One region of the Pseudomonas asiatica genome, then DNA from elsewhere that is predicted to be linked to it. Evidence: predicted binding sites of a transcription regulator. Region 1 holds the regulator's gene; the other holds the start of a gene.
The links. The regulator sigma-54, encoded in region 1, starts transcription at its own class of promoters, with help from an activator protein. The targets are predictions, from matches to a motif close to ANTGGCATNNANNTTGCTNT.

Region 1 (7,672 bases):
CCCACCTGATGGACGCCATGCCAGTGCGCATGAGCCAGGTGCTGGATGGCTGGGCGGCGCAGATCAATGGCGCCAAGGCACACATCGAAGCGACCCTGCCGAGCCTGCAGGCGCTGGCCCAGGGTGGCACCGCCGTGGGCACCGGCATCAACGCTCACCCACAGTTCGCTGCCGGTTTCGCCCGCCAGCTCAGCGGCCTGACCCAGGTCGAGTTCACCCCCGGGCAGAACCTGTTCGCCCTGATCGGCTCGCAGGACACCGCGGTGGCCCTGTCCGGCCAGCTCAAGACTGCCGCCGTGGCGCTGATGAAGATCGCCAACGACCTGCGCTGGATGAACTCTGGCCCGCTGGCCGGGCTGGGCGAAATCGAGCTGCAAGGCCTGCAGCCGGGCTCTTCGATCATGCCGGGCAAGGTCAACCCGGTGATTCCGGAGGCCACCGCCATGGTCGCCGCCCAGGTGATCGGCAATGACGCCACCATCGCCATCGCCGGCCAGTCCGGCAACTTCGAGCTGAACGTGATGCTGCCGGTGATCGCCCGCAACCTGCTGGAGAGCATCGAGCTGATGGCCAACGTCAGCCGCCTGCTGGCCGACAAGGCCATCGCCAGCTTCAAGGTCAACGAAAGCAAGCTCAAGGAAGCCCTGGCACGCAACCCGATTCTGGTCACGGCGCTGAACCCGATCATCGGCTACCTCAAGGCCGCTGAAATCGCCAAGACCGCCTACAAGCAGGGCCGTCCGATCATCGACGTGGCGCTGGAGCACACCGACCTGTCGCGTGACCAGCTGGAAGCGCTGCTGGACCCGGAGAAGCTCACCGCCGGTGGTATCTGACACTGAGTCACGGCCCAAGCGCCAGCGGTGGCCGCATTGGTCATCGCCCAACCCATGCCTACGGAATTCACTGATATGCCCCATACCTTGCCTGCACTGTCTTACGCCTACGCTGCGCTGGAACCGCACATCGACGCGCAGACCATGGAAATCCACCACACCAAGCACCACCAGACCTACGTCAATGGCCTCAACGCCGCCATCGAAGGCACCGAGTGGGCTGAGTGGCCGGTGGAAAAACTGCTCGGCGCGGTCGGGCAACTGCCGGAAAACCTGCGTGGTGCGGTGACCAACCATGGCGGCGGGCACGCCAACCACAGCCTGTTCTGGACCGTGATGTCACCGCAGGGCGGGGGAGAGCCGCATGGCGCTCTGGCGCAGGCCATCGACGCCCAACTGGGCGGCTTCGATGCCTTCAAGGAGGCCTTCACCAAGGCTGCGCTGACCCGCTTCGGCAGTGGCTGGGCCTGGCTCAGCGTGACCCCGCAGAAAACCCTGGTAGTGGAAAGCAGCGGCAACCAGGACAGCCCGCTGATGCACGGCAACACGCCAATCCTCGGCCTGGACGTGTGGGAGCATGCCTACTACCTGAAGTACCAGAACCGTCGTCCGGAATACATCGGTGCTTTCTACAACGTCATTGACTGGGCGGAAGTGGAGCGCCGCTACCTCGAAACCCTGAAATGAGTCTCCCCGGTATGCGCTCCCAGATGATGTCCGTCAGCCGTGTGCGCCTGTTTCGCCTGTTTCGCCTGACGCTTGGGACTTTGCTGTTGCTGGCAGGCACTGCATTGCTATTGGCGCGCGGCTTCGCCTGGTTGGACCTGGCCTGGCCAGCTTGGGGGTGTGCATCGGTTTGCGCCGGATGATGGGGTGTTCACCGGTTTCGCTGTGGGAGCGGCACATGACTCATTGAATTAGCGGGGACTCTGTGGGAGCGGCTTTAGCCGCGAACACCGGCGTAGCCGGTGCCATGCACCGCGTTGGGTTCTTCGCGGCTAAAGCCGCTCCCACAGGGTACGCGTACCGCTTGCGAATGAGCCAGCGAAATTCATTCGCCTTCGTCGAAGAAGTTGTTGATCAGCTCGACCAGCGCATCCATGGCATCAACGTCCTGCTCGCCTTCGGTATGCAGGTGCACCTGGGTGCCTTTGCCGGCCGCCAGCATCATCACCGCCATGATGCTCTTGCCATCCACCAGCTTGTCCGGCGCACGGCCAACCCTGACCTGGCAGGGGAAGCGGCCGGCAACGCCGACGAACTTGGCTGCCGCCCGGGCATGCAGACCCAGCTTGTTGATGATGGTGATTTCACGGGCGGGCATCGTGGGGCGGATCCTTGGGCTAGAGGTCGCGGTGGCGGACCTGGACGTTTTTCAGGGATTGCTGCAGCAGCTGGCCAAGGCGTTCGGTGATGTACACCGAGCGGTGGTGACCGCCGGTGCAGCCAATGGCAATGGTGACGTAGGCACGGTTGCTGGCGGCGAAGCGGGGCAGCCACTTGAGCAGGTAGCTGGAAATGTCGTTGAACATCTCTTCGACATCCGGCTGTGCGGCCAGGTAGTCGATTACCGGTTGGTCGAGGCCGGAGTGCTCACGCAGCTCAGGCTTCCAGTAGGGGTTGGGCAGGCAGCGCACATCGAACACCAGGTCGGCATCGACCGGCATTCCGCGCTTGAAACCGAACGACTCGACCAGGAACGCGGTGCCAGGCTCGGGCTGGTTGAGCAGGCGCAGCTTGATCGAATCACGCAACTGGTACAGGTTCAGGCTGGTGGTATCGATCTTCAGGTCGGCCAGGTCAGCAATCGGCCCCAGCAATTCGCTTTCCACCCGAATCGCTTCCGCGAGCGAGCGGTTGGCGTTGGTCAGCGGGTGGCGCCGGCGGGTTTCCGAAAAGCGCTTGAGCAGCATGTCTTCGTCGGCATCCAGGTACAGCACGTCGCACTGGATATGCCGGGCGCGGGCTTCTTCGAGCAACTCGGGGAAGCGCGTCAGGTGGCTGGGCAGGTTGCGCGCGTCGATCGACACGGCGACCTTGGGTTGCAGCAACTCGGTATTGATCAGTGCATTTTCCGCCAGCTGTGGCAGCAGCCCGGCGGGCAGGTTGTCAATGCAGTAGAAACCGTTGTCTTCCAGGACATCGAGGGCGGTGCTCTTGCCGGAGCCGGACCGGCCGCTGACGATGATCAGGCGCATGTTCAGTGCTCGTTCTGTACGTCCAGGACAACCTGGAACAGGGCCTCGCTGCTGGTGGCCGCACGCAGGCGATCACGGACCTCCTTGCGATCGAGCATGCTGGCAATCTGGCGCAGCAGTTCCAGATGGGCATCGGTGGCGGCTTCAGGCACCAGCAGGACGAACAGCAGGTCCACCGGCGCGCCATCGATGGCGTCGTAGTCGATAGGGGCTTCCAGGTGCAGCAGGGCGCTGACCGGAGCGGAACATCCTTCAAGCCGGCAGTGCGGGATGGCGATGCCGTTGCCGAAACCGGTCGAACCGAGTTTTTCCCGGGCGACCAGTTTTTCGAAGACGTCTTGCATCTCCAGTTCGGGCACTTGTTCGGCGATGACGGTGGCGACCTTTTCCAGGGCGCGCTTCTTGCTGCCGCCCGGCACGTTCACGAGGGAACGGCCGGGGGTCAGGATGGTTTCAAGTCGGATCATGGATGAGGGGGATCAGCGGGCAGCTGCACCTTGCAGCAGGCTTTGCTGTTTTTCCTTGTGTTTTTTCAGTTGGCGGTCGAGCTTGTCGGCCAAGGCGTCGATCGCTGCATACATGTCTTCGTGTTCGGCGTTGGCAACCACTTCGCCGCCGGGAATCTGCAAGGTCGCCTCGACCTTCTGCTGCAGCTTCTCGACTTTCATGATGACCTGCACGTTGGTGATCTTGTCGAAGTGACTTTCCACGCGAGCGAGCTTTTCAAGCACATAATCGCGCAGTGGCTGGGTGACTTCTACATGCTGTCCACTGATATTGACTTGCATACAGCTTCTCCTTTGTTGCCCGTGCATAAAGAGGCAGGTCTTGCACCTGCCCCACAAACGCTGTGGCACATCTCAGGGGCTACATCAGTCGCTTGCGCTCGCTCGACGGTGCGATGCCGAGGGACTCGCGGTACTTGGCGACGGTGCGACGGGCTACCTGGATGCCTTGTGCCTCCAGTAAACCAGCGATCTTGCTGTCACTCAATGGCTTTTTCTGATTTTCCGCCGCAACCAGTTTCTTGATGATCGCGCGGATCGCCGTAGACGAGCATTCTCCGCCTTCGGAGGTGCTGACGTGGCTTGAGAAAAAGTATTTCAGTTCGTAGATGCCACGCGGGGTGTGCATGTATTTCTGCGTGGTTACCCGCGAAATGGTCGACTCGTGCATGCCCACCGCTTCGGCGATGTCATGCAGTACCAGCGGCTTCATCGCTTCGTCGCCGTGGTCGAGGAAGCCGCGCTGGTGCTCGACGATCTGCGTGGCCACCTTCATCAGGGTTTCGTTGCGGCTTTGCAGGCTCTTGATGAACCAGCGCGCTTCCTGCAGCTGGTTGCGCATGAAGGTGTTGTCGGCGCTGGTGTCGGCCCGGCGCACAAACCCGGCGTACTGCGGGTTGACGCGCAGGCGCGGAATGGCCTCCTGGTTCAGCTCCACCAGCCAGCGGTCGCTGTCCTTGCGCACGATGACGTCGGGCACCACGTACTCGGGCTCGCTGGACTCGATCTGCGAGCCGGGGCGCGGGTTGAGGCTTTGTACCAGCTCGATGACCTGGCGCAGCTCGTCTTCCTTGATTTTCATGCGACGCATCAGCTGGCTGTAGTCACGGCTGCCGAGCAGGTCGATGAAGTCGGTGACCAGGCGCTTGGCTTCGGCCATCCACGGGGTGCTGGCGGGCAGTTGGCGTAGTTGCAGCAACAGGCATTCGCCCAGGGTACGGGCGGCAACGCCGGCTGGCTCGAACTGCTGGATGCGGTGCAGCACCGCTTCGACCTCGTCCAGCTCGATATCCAGCTCCGGGTCGAAACCGGCGCAGATCTCCTCGAGGGTGTCTTCCAGGTAGCCCTGGCCGTTGATGCTGTCGATCAGGGTGACGGCGATCAGGCGGTCGGTGTCGGACATCGGAGCCAGGTTCAGTTGCCACAACAGGTGGCTTTGCAGGCTTTCGCCGGCCGATGTGCGGGTGGTGAAGTCCCACTCGTCGTCGTCGTTGCTCGGCAGGCTGCTGGCACTGGTCTGGTAGATGTCTTCCCAGGCGGTGTCGACCGGCAGTTCGTTGGGGATGCGCTCGCTCCACTCACCGTCTTCCAGGGTGTCGGCACTGGTAGTGCTTTCCTGGAAGCTGTTGTCCTGGACTTCGGCGGCCGGCTTGTTCTCGGCGTTGTCCGCCATCGGGTCGCTGTTGTCGAAGTCGTCGCCGTCTTCCTGACGTTCGAGCATCGGGTTCGACTCCAGCGCTTCCTGGATTTCCTGTTGGAGGTCCAGGGTGGAGAGCTGGAGCAGGCGGATGGCCTGTTGCAACTGCGGTGTCATCGTCAGTTGCTGGCCCATTTTTAGGACGAGCGATGGTTTCATGGCTGGGGCTTAATACCTTGTTCGCCGGCGCGCATGCGCCATCCACTACACGAGGGCGCCGGGGCGCCAGATCAAGCAAGTTTTATGCCTTAAATTGTAGCGTTTGCCTAGAGCACCGTAACACTTTACCCCGGGTTTCAGGGCGATTTGCCAGTACTCCAGGCGCGTGCCGGGCTCAGAGCCGGAACTCGTGGCCCAGATAAACCTCTTTGACCAGGTCGTTGGCCAGGATGGTTTCGGCGTCGCCTTCGGCGATCAGCCGGCCATCGTTGACGATATAGGCGGTTTCGCAGATATCCAGGGTCTCACGCACGTTGTGGTCGGTGATCAGTACACCGATACCCTTGGCCTTGAGGTGATGGATGATCTGCTTGATGTCGCCGACCGAAATCGGGTCGACACCGGCAAACGGTTCGTCCAGCAGGATGAACTTGGGTGCGGTCGCCAGCGCGCGGGCAATTTCCACGCGGCGGCGCTCACCACCGGACAGGCTCATGCCGAGGTTGTCGCGAATGTGGCTGATGTGGAACTCCTGCAGCAGGCTTTCCAGCTCTTTGCGCCGGCCGTCGCGATCGAGTTCCTTGCGGGTCTCGAGGATGGCCATGATGTTGTCGGCCACCGACAGCTTGCGGAAGATCGAGGCTTCCTGCGGCAGGTAGCCGATGCCGGCGCGGGCGCGACCGTGCATGGGCTGGTGGCTGACATCGAGGTTGTCGATCAGCACGCGCCCCTGATCGGCCTGGACCAGGCCGACGATCATGTAGAAGCAGGTGGTCTTGCCGGCGCCGTTGGGGCCGAGCAGGCCGACGATCTGGCCGCTGTCGATCGACAGGCTGACGTCACGTACGACTTGCCGCCCCTTGTAGCTCTTGGCCAGGTGCTGGGCTTTGAGGGTTGCCATTTACTCGGCCTTCTTCTTGGGCTGGATCACCATGTCGATACGCTGACGCGGCGAGGTCACGTTGCCACCGCGACCGGCGGTTGCCACCTGGGTCTGGGTGTTGTAGACGATCTTCTCGCCTTCGGTGGTGTTGCCTTCGTTCTCGACCTTGGCGCGGTCGGTGAGGATCACCATGTCCTTCTGCGACTGGTACTGGATGGTCACCGCCCAGCCTTTCATCTTGTCTGGCTTGGCTGCGCTCTGCTGCTGCTCGAAGTAGGCCAGGTTGCCCACCGAGGTCACCACGTCGATGTCGCCGGAGGCGGAGCGGGTGATGGTCACGGTGTTGCCTTTGATCATCATCGAACCCTGGGTGATGATCACGTCGCCGGTGTAGGTGGCCACGCCCTGCTTGTCGTCCAGGTGGGCGTTGTCGGCCTGGATGCGGATAGGCTGGTCACGGTCGTTCGGCAGGGCGAGGGCGCTCGCGCTTCCCAGTGCTGCGCTCAGGCTGAGCAAAAGGGGGAGGGTTTTAACGAGCCTCATACTGTCCTCTTACGTTAGAGAGCAAGTCCATCTTGCCTTCTTTCAAATACGCTTTCATTCCTTTGCCCGTAGTTGTGCCACCGGCGCCGTCGATTCTAACGGCTTGCTCGGTCTGCGCATATTGCTTCTGCGGGAACACGGTCATGCGTGAGCTGGTAATGATCATTTCGCGCTGCTTTTCGTCGGTGCGGGCGACCCGTACGTTGTCGATCAGTTCGACTTCGCTGCCGTCCGGGTTGACTTCGGCGCGGGTGCTCTGCACATGCCACGGGTATTCGGTACCGCGGTACAGGTGCAGGTCCGGCGTGGTCAGCAGGGTGATTTCGCTGGCCTTGAGGTGTTCGACCTTGTCGGCGGTCATTTCGTACTGCAATTTGCCGTCGGGCAGGAACTGCACGCTGTGGGCGTTGACCGCGTAGTAGTCGATGGCGCTTTCGTCGACCTGGGTCACCGGCTTGTCGAGGAAGCTTTCCGGGCTGACATTCCAGTAGCCGATCGCCACCAGCAGGGCGGCGATCACTGCGAGCAGCGCAATGTTGCGGGCTTTCTTGCTGAGCATGGGCAGCCTTACAGGTAGTTGGCGTTGGCAGCGTCCAGGGTGCCCTGGGCCTGCATGATCAGTTCGCAGAATTCACGGGCCGCGCCTTCGCCGCCACGTGCCTGGGTCACGCCATGGGCGTGCTGGCGAACGAACGGCGCGGCGTTGGCCACTGCCATGCCCAGGGCGACCCGGCGGATTACCGGCAGGTCGGGCAGGTCGTCGCCCAGGTAGGCCACTTGAGCATAGCTCAGGCCCAGTTCGGCGAGCAGGCCGTCCAGCACCACCAGTTTGTCCTCGCGGCCCTGGTACA
Region 2 (7,672 bases), 2.7 Mb from region 1:
GGGTTGATGAAGTCGGCGGTCTGGATGTTGCCGATCACCTGCGCAGCCGGGTTGCCGGCGGTGGTGATCGACACGGTGCCGTCCTGGCCGACGGTGAAGGTCTGCGCGTCGTTCGGCACGACGATGGCAGGCTCCAGGGCGAAGCCGTTGGCGGTGACGATCTGGCCGTCGGAGTTCAGGTGGAAGGTACCGTCACGGGTATACGAAACGGTGCCGTCCGGCTGCAATACCTGGAAGAAACCACGGCCGTTGACCGCCATGTCCAGCGGGTTTTCCGTGGTTTGCAGGCTGCCGGTCTGGAAGTTCTTCTGGGTGCCGACGATGCGCACACCAGTACCGACCTGCAGGCCGGAAGGCAGCTCGCTGTCCTGGGTGGACTGCGCGCCCGGCTGGCGTTTGATCTGGTACAGCAGGTCCTGGAACTCCGCGCGATCACGCTTGAAGCCGGTGGTCGAGACGTTGGCCAGGTTGTTGGAGATGACCGTCAGGTTGGTGTCCTGGGCGGACAGGCCGGTTTTAGCGACCCAAAGAGCCGGAAGCATGTAAGTTCTCCTCGTGCGCCTGTTTTACGGCACCCGTTCAAAAGTGATTAGCCGATTTGCAAAACACGCGCCATGGCTTCGTCGCCTTCCTTGGCCGCGTTCATCATCTTGACGTGCAGTTCGAATTGACGGGACAGCGCCAGCACCGAGGTCATTTCTTCCACGGCGTTGACATTGCTGCCTTCCAGGAAGCCCGACACCACCCGCACGTTGACGTCGGCGTCCGCCGGTTGGCCGTCGCGGGTATGGATCAGACCATCCAGGCCCTTGGTCAGGCCTTTGGTATCGGGGTTGACCAGCTTGATGCGGTCGACTTCGGCCATCACGCGCGGGTCTTCCCCCATGGAGCGGATGCTGATGGTGCCATCGGCGCCGACTTCGACCTTCTGCTCTGGCGGAATCGCAATCGGGCCGCCATTGCCGATCACCGGCATGCCGTTGCCGGCACGCAGCACACCGAGGGCATCGATGTTCAGGCTACCGGTGCGCACGTAGGCTTCACTGCCATCGGGTGCCTGCACGGCGATGAAGCCCTTGCCGGTCACCGTCACATCCAGATCGCGGCCGGTTTCCACCATCGGACCTTCGCTGAAGTCGGTGGCCGGGCGCTCGGTCATGGCAAAGGCGCGCGACGGAAAGCTGTCACCGAACACCGGCATCGAGCGAGCCTGCTCCAGGTCTCGCTGAAAACCGTTGGTGGAAATGTTCGCCAGGTTGTTGGCGTGCGCCTTCTGCGCCAGCGCATTCTGGCTGGCACCGGTCATGGCCACGTAAAGCATCTTGTCCACAGTCATCCTCCATTGCACTGGCGGTCGTTTGCCGCTCGCCGTTGCTATGCGAGCTAGAAAGCAAGTTCCGAACCAACTTTGCGAAATCATGAAAAAGCCCGTGGATACGGGCTTTTGGAGGCCTTGCTCAAGTCGCGAACGCCGGTTATCCGGCGCCGGGTTGCCGATGGCGGCAAACTTGTACCGGCCTCTGCGGGAGCAACTGTCTTGGCGCGATCCCTGTAGGAGCGGCCTTGTGTCGCGAAAGGGCTGCAAAGCAGCCCCAGCAATCTATGATGCGGCGAAGCTGAAATCCCGGGGGCGCTTCGCACCCCTTTCGCGACACAAGGCCGCTCCTACAGGTACAGCGCCAACCTCGAGAGCAACACTCCCACTGAGCGGCCTTGCCAAATAAATCGGTCATGAACAAAGGGCCGGTACCGGCTTCATCAAGGCTCGCGGCAACCACCATTGCTGTAGGGGCCGGCGAACTTCTTCCAGCCATCCCCCGGCGGCCATTGCGAGCAGACCAGGCGCCCATCCACCTGGCTTTCCCAGCGCCACCAGGGCGCGGTACCGGCCTGGGCCTGGTACAGGCAGAAAGCAGCGACCAATGTGACAACCAGCCTTTTCATGCCCCCTCCGGCAAAGACGACGAACCCCTTCATGACAAAGGGGTTCGCCCACACACACTCAGCCAGCGACCATCAGGCCATCTGTATGACAGTCTGCATGATGGTGCTTTCAGTGGAGATGGTCTTGGCGTTTGCCTGGTAGTTGCTCTGCGCCTTGATCAGCTCTACCAGCTCCTGCGTCAGGTTCACGTTCGAGCCTTCCAGCGCGTTGGACTCGACGCTGCCCAGGGTACCTGTCTTCGGCGCATCGATGCCCGGGATGCCGGACGTGTAGGTTTCGGTCCAGCGGGTACCACCAATCTGCTGCAAGCCCTGCTCGTTGGCGAAGCTGGCCAGGGCCACCTGGCCAATGGCGCGGGATTGCTGGTTGCTGAAGCTGGCGAACAGCACACCCGTCGAGTCGATGCTCAGGCTCGACAGGATACCGGTCGCGTAGCCGTCCTGAGACTGCGACATGCGCGCGGTCTCGGTGTTGTAGGAGGTGGTGCTGTTCATCGCCAGGCGCATGCCATCGGCATTGCCCACCGCGCCGTTGGAGATCCAGTTACCCGCAGAATCTTCCACCGCCGGCACCCAGCCAGTCATGGTGAAGGTGTTGTTGGTCACGGTGAACGACGAGCCCGCCGGGTGGCCGGTATTGTCCGCAGTCATGCTCTTGACCGAGCCATCGCTGTTGAAGCTGATGGTGCCAGTCAGCGGCACGGTGGAGGATGGGGAAAACGGGTTGCGCCCATCGACCAGGGTGTACATGGTCCACTCATTGGTGCCAGTCTTGCGATAGAACTGCTCCATGGTGTGCTCGTTACCCTGGCTGTCGTACACCTTGGTCGGGAAAGACTTGGTGTAAGTCGTCTGATCGGAAGGATCGAACGGCAGGTTCGGCACCATCACGCCAGTGCCATCATCCACTTCCAACGGGATGTCGGCGGCCGAGGAATTCAGGTTGATACCCTGGTCGATCAGCGATGTTGCCTTTGGCTGCAGCGACGACGTATCGATCTGCAGATCGGTGAGCACGCCCTTCTGGATCTTGCCAGTCGAGTCGGCGGCATAGCCCTGCAGGCGCAAGCCGTCCGAGGTAACCACGAAGTTGTCCTTGCTGGCCTGGAAAGCACCCGCACGGGTGTACACGCGCGAGCCGTTATCGGACAGCACGAAGAAGCCCTGCCCCTGAATCCCCATGTCCAGCACGTTGCCGGTGGTGTTGACGTCACCCTGGGTGAACTGCTGGGAAACCGCTGCCAGGCGCACACCGTTACCCACCTGGTTCTTGCCCACGCCCAGGCGGTTGGAACCTGCATAGACATCGGCGAACTCGGCACGCGACGACTTGAAGCCGTTGGTGTTGACGTTGGCGATGTTGTTGCCGGTGACATCCAGCTGCTTGTTTGCTGCGTACAGACCGCTAAGGCCGATATTGAAAGACATGAATTCGCTCCTTTTGCCGCTCTAGCGGGCCTTAGATACCGATGGTTTGCACGTCGGAGAGGGACACTTTGCCAACACCGGCGAGGTTGAGCACCATTTCGCCGGCGGCACTGAAACTGACGCTGGTCACCTTGGCTGGCAACAGCGTATTCATCTGCACCGACTTGCCATCCACTGTAGTGGTGGCAGTGAAGGTGTAAGTACCAGGGTCGACTTTCTGGCCACTGCTGTTGGTACCGTCCCAGATGAAATCGGCGTAACCGGCTTTCTGCTCGCCCAGCTCGATGGTCTTGACGGTATTGCCGTCCTTGTCCTTGATGGTGATCTTCGCTTCGCCGATGGCTTGCGGCACGACGAACTGCGCATTGAAGCTTTCTGCGGTGTCGACCACGGCCTTGTCGTTCTGCACCACCACCGAACGCCCGACCAGCGACGACGCCTGCAGGGCCTGGGACGAGGCCATGGCGCTGGTGATGGAGTTGACCGATTCGTTCAGCGAGGTAATGCCTTCCAGGCTGCTGAACTGCGCCAACTGGGCAACGAACTCACCGTTGTCCTGTGGGTCCAGCGGGTTCTGGTGTTGCATCTGGGTGACCAGCAATTGCAGGAACGCGTCCTTGCCGAGCGAGTCGTTGCCGGTCTTGGATGCGGTGTCCGTGGTCTTCTTGGTGCTGGTGCCTACACCCGACGCCGCGAGCACGTCGTTGAGGTTCACACCGTTGGTATCGATTGCCATGGTCTGGTTTCCTTATCACTGACCGAGGGTCAGGACCTTCTGCATCATGGCCTTGGCCGTATTCATCAACTCGGCGTTGGTCTGGAACGCGCGGCTGGCGGAGATCATGTCAGCCATCTCCTCGACCACGTTGACGTTCGGGTAGTAGACGTAGCCGTCCTTGTTCGCCGCCGGGTGGTTGGGCTCGTAACGGGCCTCCAGGTTGCTCTGGTCCTCGACGATGCCTTTTACCTGCACGCCCTGCCCTGCCTCGCCCTGGTCTTCGAACAGCGACTGGCTGCCGCCGGCCTGTGCGTCCTGGAAGGTGGTGGCGAACACCGGGTGGCGGGCGCGGTAGGTCTGGTCGATGCTCGAGGACACGGTCTCGGCGTTGGCGATGTTGGAAGCAACGGTGTTCAGGCGCGTGTTCTGCGCACTCATGCCGCTACCGGCAATGTTGAAGACACTGGAAAGGGACATGGTCATTCTCCCCGCAGGGCCGAAACCAGCCCTTTGAATTTACTGTTGAGCAAGGTGAAGCTGGCCTGGAAGCCGACGGCGTTTTCGGTGTAGTTCGATTGCTCGATCTGCGCGTCCACGGTGTTCTGGTCGATCGACGGCTGCGTTGGTGTGCGGTACTTGAGGGTATCGTCGGCCATGGCCAGGCCCTCGGCCTCGATATGGCGGCTGTTGGTACGATCGAGGCTGAAACGGCCGCCACTCTGCTGCTTGTCGCTCTCGGCAGCGAGCACCGAGGCGAAGTCCATGTCGCGCGCCTTGTAGTTGGGCGTGTCGGCGTTGGCGATGTTGTTGGCCAGCACTTCGGCGCGCTGGGCGCGGAAGCCCAGGGCCTTTTCGTGAATACCAAGCGCCTTGTCGAAGCTGATGCTCATGTCGGGGAAACCTTCGGAGGTTGACCGGAATATCGTTGGGCAAGGTATAGCAAGGGCTGTGCCAACCAACAGAAAGCCCGGAAATACGGGCTTGCAGGGCAAGGTGCTGTCAGAGTGATGCCAGAAAAGCGGCAAAGGCCTTCCGCCTTGAGCGGCGAAAGCGGCAATTGCCGGGCGGCAAAAGCGGCAAAACAAAAAATTGACGTCAGTATTTTTCCTGCGCCGGCCTCTTCGCGGGTAAACCCGCTCCCACAGGGTTCTGCACAGCTTTAAAAGTCGGTGCGGTACCTGTGGGAGCGGGTTTACCCGCGAAGAGGCCAGCACAGGCAAACAAAAAGGCCGGCAACTTTCGCTGCCGGCCTTTGTGCTTACTTCGCCTGGTAGATGATCCCCGGACTGCACTGCACCATCTGGTAATGGTCCGGCAACCCGTTCAGCGCCTCGGAAGCCCCGAGGAACAGATACCCACCCGGCTTCAAGGTACTGTGGATACGCAACAGGATGTCCTTCTTCACCTGCGCCGAGAAATAGATCAGCACGTTACGGCAGAACACCACATCGAACTTGCCCAAGCTGGCATAGCTGTCGAGCAGGTTGAACGAGCGGAACTCGACGCGGCTGCGAATCGCCGGCTTGACCGCCCAGCGCCCCGGCCCCTTGGTGTCGAAGTAGCGCTGCAGGCGCTCCTGGGACAAGCCACGGGCAATCGCCAGGCTGTCGTACTCGCCGGTCTTGCAGTTGGTCAGCATGGTGCCAGACAGGTCGGTGGCAACGATCTGCGCGCCCATCTTCAACTGGCCGAGGTTGCTACGCTCGAATTCGTCGATGGCCATCGAGATGGAATACGGCTCCTGCCCCGACGAACAGGCCGCCGACCACATGCGCAGGCGCTGGCCGGGGTTGTTGCGGATGAACTCGGGGATGACCTTGTTCTTCAGCACCTCGAACGGGTAGGTATCGCGAAACCACAGGGTCTCGTTGGTGGTCATGGCATCGACCACCTGCTCGCGCAAGCCGCCACGCGGCTGGGCCTGGATGCGCTGCACCAGCTCGCCCAGGCTCTTGATGCCCTGTTGCTCCATCAGCTTGTTGAGACGGCTGGAGACCAGGTACTGCTTATTCTCGCCCAGCAGGATGCCACAGGCTTTCTCCAGGAAGACCCGGAACTGTTCGAAATCCAAATTACCCGTAGACACTACTGCCGCCTCTTTTAAATCACTGGTGCCGGGGGCCTGCCCCCGGCTGCTTCAATGCGTTGCCTTGATCCGGTCGACCACCCGCTGGGCCAGGTCGTCCGGCTTGAACTTGGCCAGGAAGTCATCGGCACCGACCTTCTTGACCATCGCCTGGTTGAACACCCCGGAAAGCGAAGTATGCAGGCAGATGTGCAATTTTTGCATGCGCGGATCGCTGCGGATCTCCGCTGTTAGCGTATAGCCGTCCATTTCCGGCATTTCAATGTCCGAGATCATCATCAGGAACTCTTCTTCCGGCTTCTTGCCCTCATCCACCAGCTGGCGCAGGTAGTTCAGGGCCTGACGGCCGTCATTGAGCGCCACCACCTCGACCCCCACGGTCTGCAGGCAGCGGCTGACCTGCTTGCGCGCCACCGACGAATCGTCGACGGTGAGCACCCGCAGCAGCACGGCCTTGTCCTGCACCTCGGCATCGATCACCCCGGCCGACACCGACTCGGACGACGGCGCCACTTCGGCCAGCACCTTCTCCACATCGATGATCTCGACCATGCGGTTGTCCACCCGGGTAACCGCGGTCAGGTAGTGGTCGCGGCCGGTGCCCTTGGGTGGCGGATGGATTTCTTCCCAGTTCATGTTGACGATGCGCTCCACCGAATGCACCAGGAAGCCTTGGGTCTTGGTGTTGTACTCGGTGATGATCACGAAACTGTTGCACGTGTCTTCCTGCAGCGGCCGCAACCCGGTGGCCATCGACAGGTCGAGGATCGGGATGGTCGCCCCGCGAATATTGGCAACACCGCGCACCACCGGGTGCGCCTTGGGCAGCAGGGTCAGCGCAGGGCATTGCAGCACTTCCCTGACCTTGAATACGTTGATGCCGTAAAGCTGCTCGCCATTGAGGCGGAACAGCAGCAATTCCAGGCGATTCTGCCCTACCAGCTGCGTGCGCTGGTTGACCGAATCCATAACACCTGCCATGCCAGACTCCTTTATGTTTCAGCCTTTCGTTGCAACTCATGTAGCGAGTCGGCACGGGCTTTGCTTTTTTGAGCGCCATGTACACGAAAACGACATTTTTCCGACGATTGACGCGCCTGCTGACTGGCTCGCTGGCCATGCTGTGCCTTCTGGTGCCCGGCGTTCGCACGGTAGCGGACGCGTTTACCTTGCCTGAACAGCTTATCGGTGTCACTCAAGGGTTTCTTGAATTCAGCGTCGAAGATTATCTGGCAACCACCCAGACCGCCGGCCGTTACGAGATCCAGGTCAACCCGCTGGACCCGCGCCTGCGCATGCCGCTGTGCAGCCAGCAACTGGACGCCTCGCTGGAAAGCCCGGCCCAGCCGTTGGGCCGCGTCACGGTAAAGGTGCGCTGCGAAGGCACGGCGCCTTGGACCGTGTTCGTGCCGGCCACCGTGCGGCTGTTCCGCGAAGTGGTGGTGGTGACCCGGCCGCTCAAGCGCGACAACGTGGTGGGCGAAGGTGACGTGGCC

Region 2: the regulator sigma-54 is predicted to act here: its motif matches at 5,027-5,046, upstream of flgB (flagellar basal body rod protein FlgB).

The regions. Positions count from the first base shown of each region.
Region 1 covers NZ_CP157874.1:1,042,210-1,049,881, forward strand. Annotated here, with positions in the region: gene ABNP31_RS04785 (class II fumarate hydratase) at 1-836, shown strand, start outside; gene ABNP31_RS04790 (superoxide dismutase) at 912-1,523, shown strand; gene ABNP31_RS04795 (HPr family phosphocarrier protein) at 1,888-2,160, opposite strand; gene rapZ (RNase adapter RapZ) at 2,180-3,034, opposite strand; gene ptsN (PTS IIA-like nitrogen regulatory protein PtsN) at 3,037-3,501, opposite strand; gene hpf (ribosome hibernation-promoting factor, HPF/YfiA family) at 3,514-3,822, opposite strand; gene ABNP31_RS04815 (RNA polymerase factor sigma-54) at 3,902-5,395, opposite strand; gene lptB (LPS export ABC transporter ATP-binding protein) at 5,571-6,296, opposite strand; gene lptA (lipopolysaccharide transport periplasmic protein LptA) at 6,297-6,821, opposite strand; gene lptC (LPS export ABC transporter periplasmic protein LptC) at 6,808-7,380, opposite strand; gene ABNP31_RS04835 (KdsC family phosphatase) at 7,389-7,672, opposite strand, start outside.
Region 2 covers NZ_CP157874.1:4,186,745-4,194,416, forward strand. Annotated here, with positions in the region: gene flgG (flagellar basal-body rod protein FlgG) at 1-542, opposite strand, end outside; gene ABNP31_RS18725 (flagellar basal body rod protein FlgF) at 590-1,330, opposite strand; gene ABNP31_RS18730 (hypothetical protein) at 1,759-1,944, opposite strand; gene flgE (flagellar hook protein FlgE) at 2,017-3,372, opposite strand; gene flgD (flagellar hook assembly protein FlgD) at 3,404-4,108, opposite strand; gene flgC (flagellar basal body rod protein FlgC) at 4,124-4,567, opposite strand; gene flgB (flagellar basal body rod protein FlgB) at 4,570-4,980, opposite strand; gene cheR (protein-glutamate O-methyltransferase CheR) at 5,349-6,176, opposite strand; gene ABNP31_RS18760 (chemotaxis protein CheV) at 6,228-7,157, opposite strand; gene flgA (flagellar basal body P-ring formation chaperone FlgA) at 7,235-7,672, shown strand, end outside.